DNA from 2 places in the Bacillus sp. FG16 genome. Region 2 is predicted to be linked to the other one. Evidence: predicted binding sites of a transcription regulator. Region 2 holds the regulator's gene; the other holds the start of a gene.

Region 1 (3,428 bases), on a different contig from region 2:
ATAATTAATAGTGTTACATACATAATGGTAGTGCAGGAGGCGCAGTCTTATGATTAATCAAGAACGTTTAGTAAATGAATTTATGGAATTAGTACAAGTAGATTCTGAAACGAAATTTGAAGCAGAAATCTGCAAAGTATTAACGAAGAAATTTACAGATTTAGGTGTAGAAGTATTTGAAGATGACACAATGGCTGTAACTGGTCATGGTGCAGGTAACTTAATTTGTACTTTACCAGCAACAAAAGATGGTGTTGATACAATTTACTTTACTTCTCATATGGATACAGTAGTTCCTGGTAATGGAATTAAGCCTTCTATTAAAGATGGATATATCGTATCAGATGGTACAACAATTTTAGGTGCGGATGATAAAGCTGGATTAGCATCAATGTTCGAAGCAATCCGTGTTTTAAAAGAGAAAAATATCCCTCACGGTAAAATTGAATTTATTATTACAGTCGGAGAAGAATCAGGTCTTGTTGGTGCAAAAGCTTTAGATCGTGAGCGTATTACAGCGAAGTATGGCTACGCATTAGATAGCGATGGAAAAGTTGGTGAAATCGTTGTTGCAGCTCCAACACAAGCGAAAGTGAACGCAATTATTCGCGGGAAAACAGCTCACGCTGGTGTAGCACCGGAGAAAGGTGTATCTGCAATTACTATTGCAGCGAAAGCAATTGCGAAGATGCCACTTGGTCGCATTGACTCTGAAACGACTGCAAACATTGGACGTTTTGAAGGTGGTACACAAACGAATATCGTTTGCGATCATGTACAAATCTTTGCAGAAGCTCGTTCTTTAATCAATGAGAAAATGGAAGCACAAGTTGCGAAAATGAAAGAAGCATTTGAAACAACTGCAAAAGAAATGGGTGGTCATGCAGACGTTGAAGTAAACGTTATGTACCCAGGATTTAAATTTGCAGATGGCGATCACGTTGTAGAAGTTGCGAAACGTGCAGCTGAAAAAATTGGTCGTACACCTTCTCTTCACCAAAGTGGTGGCGGAAGTGATGCAAACGTAATTGCAGGACACGGTATCCCAACAGTTAACTTGGCAGTTGGTTATGAAGAAATTCATACAACAAACGAGAAGATTCCTGTTGAAGAGTTAGCAAAAACAGCAGAATTAGTTGTTGCAATTATTGAAGAAGTAGCGAAGTAATAGAATAGAAAAAGCGTGTAAATCAATTGTGATTTACACGCTTTTTATTTTGATTCGATTATTTTTATAAGGCGTATAAGCCAATACAAGAAAAATCATGGCAGTATATAATATTAGACGAGAGAAAAATCCAAACGTATTCATGTTGAAAATTGGAAGGAGTAAATAATTAATTATGATGATTAATATAACTACAAGGAACATATAGTTAATTTCATCATAATCAGCCTCTTTCACATGTGTATCCTCTTTATATGGATTATAAAAAAGAACAAGTAATTATTATAACTATTGTGCAAAATTTGATATAATGAAAGAACGAATGTTCTGATTAGGGGGGTGAGTACTATGCGAGAAATGTATCCGAAAAATGGTCGTGTAATTTTGCATGTAGATATGAATTGCTTTTTCGCATCTGTTGAAATTGCTCATGATCCATCATTACAAGGAAAGCCATTAGCGGTTGCTGGAAATGAAAAAGAGAGAAAAGGAATTATTATAACATGTAGTTATGAGGCGAGAGAATACGGAATACGTACGACGATGCCCCTTTGGGAAGCGAAAAGGTTATGCCCGCAATTAGTTGTAAGGCGTCCTAATTTCACATTATATCGCGAAGCTTCATTTCAAATGTTTCAAGTCCTTTCTCGTTTTACAGAAAAGATACAACCAGTCTCAATAGATGAAGGATATTTAGATATTACAGATTGCTACGCACTTGGTTCGCCTCTTGAAATAGCAAAGATGATTCAACAGGCACTATTAACAGAGTTGCAGCTACCGTGTAGTATCGGAATTGCTCCAAATCTATTTCTAGCAAAGACCGCTTCAGATATGAAAAAACCACTTGGTATTACCGTGCTTCGAAAACGCGATATTCCAGAACTGATTTGGCCACGTCCAGTTAGAGCAATGCATGGAATTGGTGAGAAAACAGCTGAAAAATTAAATGATATTCATATACAGACAATTGAACAGTTGGCAAAGGGAGACGAGCATATCATTCGCGCTAAAATTGGCAAGCACGGTGTTGATTTGCAAAGGCGTGCAAAAGGTATGGATGATAGGGAAGTGGATCCGAGTCAAATGGGACAGCATAAAAGCGTCGGTAACTCGATGACTTTTTCAAAGGATATGGATGAAGAGAAAGAATTACTTGATATGTTAGAACGTTTATCAAAGTCAGTGAGTAAAAGGTTACAAAAGCGAACCCTTGTCAGCTATAATATTCAAATTATGATTAAATACCATGATAGGCGAACAGTAACACGGAGTAAGCAATTGAAAAATGCGATTTGGGAAGAACGCGATATTTTTCAAGCAGCATCCCGTTTATGGAAGCAACATTGGGATGGTGATTCCGTGCGTTTACTAGGTGTTACAGCTACTGAAATAGAGTGGAAGACAGAATCGGTGAAACAATTAGATTTGTTTTCATTTGAAGAGGATGCAAAAAAAGAACCGCTACTTGCTGTCATTGATCAAATTAATGATAAGTATGGAACCCCGCTTTTACAACGAGGTAGTCAACTACTACGCAAGCAAGAGAAGTCGTTTCAACAAAAGTTAGAAAATAAGTTTATGTAGAAGGTGTCATGAAGTAGTAAATATCATGACACCTTTCCTATTTAACTCGCTTCTAAATCTAAAGAAGTCTTCCATCCAGCTCCAGTAACGCCAGATTCTAATAGCATTCTACTTACTATTTTTTCAATTAAGATAGCTGCATTTGTCTTGCAATGTAATGTAGCCTGTATACAAACTTTTTGATTAGAATCTACATCTTCACTATACAACTCTTTTAAACTGAGCCCTTCTGTACTTACCATATGCATAAGTAAAAAACGAATATGTGCTTCATTTTCTTCTGAACAAGTAAGGGAAAGTAAGTAGTTCGTTTGTTCAGGTGATTCTTCTTTTGATTTTTTATTCATAAAAAGAGCAATTGGGCGAAGAAGTATATTTGCTAGTAACACGCCGGCTGCACCTAATATAGCTGCAACGAGGAAACCGGCGCCTGTAAGAGTACCGACAGCAGCTGCACACCATAAAGTAGCTGCCGTATTTAGCCCTCTAATACTAAAACCATCGCGGATAATAACGCCACCCCCTAAAAAACCAATACCACTAACAACTTGAGCAGCAATGCGGGATGGGCTAGCATCATGATCAAGCATGACGGATAATAAAACAAATATACAGGCACCAAGTGATACGAGAGCATTTGTCCTCAGCCCGGCCATTCGGTGTCTCCATTGCC
Region 2 (3,428 bases):
GTATTTAAAGGAATCTACGGAAGGGCCACCTCGTAAATATTATCAATTAACAGAGCAAGGGGAAACGCAATTTCATTTGTTAGTAACAGAATGGCGTGATTTTGCGAAAGGGGTACAAGAAATTATTGAAGGGGTGGAATGGGATGAGTAAAGAAGGGTTTCTTAAAGAATTATCAAGTTATCTTAGAAAGTTACCAGAGGAAGAGAGGCAAGATATTTTATCGGATTATGAAGAGCACTTTCAGTTTGGGATAGAAGAGGGGAAAACTGAATCAGAAATAATACAGGGCCTCGGTTCTCCGAAAGTAATCGCAAAAGAATTACTTGCGATGTATCGCTTCGATGAAATGAAAAAAAATCCATCGACTTCAAATGTGACAAGAGCTGTTATGGCAGCGATTGGACTTAGTTTGTTTAATTTTATTATTGTGTTAGGCCCGTTAGTCGCAATTATTGCTTTTATATTTTCTTTTTGGATTGGTGGTATTGCTAGTGTAGTAACACCATTTTTCGTGATTGGAAAAGTATTTATGGGTACTTTTATATGGTTGGATCTTTTCGTTAGTATAACGTTTGTTGGAGTAGGTTTATTATTATGTATTATCGCTTTTTATAGTACAAAGTGGTTTAAGAGATTGTGTGTACGATATGTAATATGGAACTTCAAAATGATAAAAGGAGAGTAAATGATGAAAAAACTATTTTTAATCGCTATCGCTTGTATCATTATTGGAGTAATAGGAATTTCCCAAACATATGAAAAAGCAGTACAAACTGCTGAAAAAGGCGATAAAGAAAATATAATTAAAAACGAAACATTAAAAAATATAGAAGTTAAGTTAGATGCCGGGGATATTATTGTCCAAAAATCTCCTGACTCTTCTTTTTATATCAAGCAATCAGGAGATGTACGTAAACAAGAGATTCGTATCGCAGAAGATGGTGACACATTAAAAATTATTGGGGAAAGAGAAAAAGGTGCTTCATTTGATTTTTCTTTTTACGATTTTAGGTTTCAAACGTCTAAATTGACTCTCCTTGTGCCCGAACGCTCTTACCAAGATGTAAAAGTAAATTCATCTGCTGGACAAATCGAAATGAGTGATGTGAAAAGTGATAGCGTAAGTGTTAGAACACTTGCTGGAGAAGTAGAGTTGAAACAAGTAACGGCTAAGAATGTGGAGGGATCGACAAAAGCTGGTGAGGTGAACTTTAAGAAGGTATTAGGGAAAGTGACCGCAAAAACAACAAGTGGGGAAATAAATATTCAAGATCATGATTCTAAGTATAATCTAGAAGCAAGTTCAACTGCGGGAGATATAGATATTACTTTATCGGAAAAACCACAAGATGCGGTAATTACTGGGCAAAGTGCTGCCGGAGATGTAACAATTTTTAATGAAGAAAATAATAACGTAACAATTGGAAATGGTAGTAAAAAGATTAGCGGTAAAACGGCTGCTGGAGATGTGACGATTGAAACTCGTTAATAAGAAATAGAATGTATGGAAATCTATCAAAATACAAAAAAGAAGATAATTACCGTATATAAATAAGGTAATTATCTTCTTTTGTTATTTTTAATGTAAATCACGATATACGCCAATTACTTTCCCGATAACTGACACTTGTTTTAAAATGATAGGTTCTAATGAAGAGTTTTCTGGTTGTAGACGGAAATGGTCTTTTTCTTTATAGAAACGTTTAACAGTTGCTTCGTTATCTTCTGTTAAAGCGACTACAATTTCACCATTATATGCAGACTGTTGTTGGCGAACAACAACTAAATCTCCATCGAAAATACCAGCTTCAATCATACTATCTCCAGAAATACGTAACATGAACACTTGGTCTGCTCCAGCAACAATACTAGCTGGAAGTGGGAAATGTTCCTCTACGCTTTCGACAGCTGTAATTGGTAAACCAGCAGTAACTTTTCCGACAATTGGAACTTGAATAACAGATTGTGTTTCTGTATCGATTCGGTCTACGCCTAAAATTTCAATCGCTCGTGGTTTCGTTGGATCGCGTCGAATGTATCCTTTTTCTTCTAATCGTGATAAATGTCCGTGCACTGTAGAACTAGAAGCGAGGCCGACTGCTTGACCGATTTCACGTACGGAAGGTGGATATCCTTTTTCTTGTACTTTTAGCTTAATAAAGTCGAGAATGTCTTGCTGGCGTTTCGTTAACTTTTCCATGTTTTCTAACACCTCGTTTTCTTTCATTTTTCTTATTAATAAGTATAACATGTGAAAAAACATTCTACAAACATAAGTTCGAACAAATGGCTGATTTATGTTACACTATAGGGAAATAATAGGGAGAAAGAGGGGTTCAAAATGAATGCAATTATTTATGCACGTGTGAGTACAACGAAAGAAGCACAAGAAACATCATTATTACGTCAAAAAGATGAATTATTGCATTTAGCTGAGCGCTATCAAATGAATGTTTCTAAGGTGATTGAGGAGCAGGCTAGTGGATATACAATTGAGCGTGACGGTATATTAGAGGTGTTGGATACAATTCGAGACGAACAAATTGATGTGTTACTTATACAAGATGAAACGCGACTTGGTAGAGGAAATGCGAAAATCGCATTAATGCATTGTTTACATAAAGAAGGTATAAAAGTATATACGCATACACATAATGGTGAATTACAATTGTCGGATTCTGATTCGATGGTATTAGATATTATTGGTATTGTTGAAGAATATCAAAGAAAGATTCATAATTTGAAAATTAAACGAGGTATGCAACGTGCAGTAGAAAAAGGCTATCGTCCAGAAAAAAATTTAAAAAATCGGCATTTAAGTGTAGGAAGAGAGAAAAAAGAAGTGCCAATTGAGGAAATTGTACGTTTGCGAAAAAGTGAACTCACGTTTGAAGAAATTGCAGCAACACTACGTGGATTTGGTCATAATGTTTCAAAGGCGACTGTACATCGTAGATATGTAGAGTATACGAAGCAATTGCTTGATAAAGAAGAGTAACTATTGTATGATAATAATCAGTTTTGATTAGAAGGGGGATTCGAGATGATTAATCACGAACTCGTTGAACGCATTAACTTCTTAGCGAAAAAAGCAAAAGCTGAAGGTTTAACTGAAGAAGAGCAACGTGAGCGTCAATCGCTACGTGAACAATATTTAAAAGGATTTCGTCAAAATATGTTAAACGAACTTAAAGGAATTAAAGTTGTTAACGAAGAAGGTACAGATGTTACACCGACGAAATTAAAAGCTTTAAAAAAGCAAGATAATGCAAAATTAAATTAAAAGATGGGCGAAGCCCATCTTTTTTTATTTGTAAAAATCGTTATTTAATAACTTTCCAGTTGTTATTAACTGTTGCTTCTATCGTTTTATGTTCCAATATATAATTAGCGATAAGTTCAGACATATCTGTTGGTATATCTTTTA

Evidence for each region. The regulator LexA, encoded in region 2, represses DNA repair genes until DNA is damaged. The targets are predictions, from matches to a motif close to CGAACATATGTTCG.
Region 1: ACODS7_RS00540 (DNA polymerase IV) is a predicted target of LexA. The motif match lies at 1,484-1,497, and genes of this name have one in related genera.

Annotation. Positions count from the first base shown of each region.
Region 1 is NZ_JBMDKC010000001.1:81,179-84,606, forward strand. Features, by position in the region: gene ACODS7_RS00535 (tripeptidase T) at 50-1,168, shown strand; gene ACODS7_RS00540 (DNA polymerase IV) at 1,517-2,755, shown strand; gene ACODS7_RS00545 (MgtC/SapB family protein) at 2,797-3,428, opposite strand, start outside.
Region 2 is NZ_JBMDKC010000006.1:96,204-99,631, reverse strand. Features, by position in the region: gene ACODS7_RS04330 (PadR family transcriptional regulator) at 1-151, shown strand, start outside; gene ACODS7_RS04325 (DUF1700 domain-containing protein) at 144-686, shown strand; gene ACODS7_RS04320 (DUF4097 family beta strand repeat-containing protein) at 687-1,490, shown strand; gene lexA (transcriptional repressor LexA) at 1,581-2,201, opposite strand; gene ACODS7_RS04310 (YneB family resolvase-like protein) at 2,343-2,999, shown strand; gene ACODS7_RS04305 (DUF896 domain-containing protein) at 3,045-3,284, shown strand; gene ACODS7_RS04300 (bifunctional metallophosphatase/5'-nucleotidase) at 3,325-3,428, opposite strand, start outside.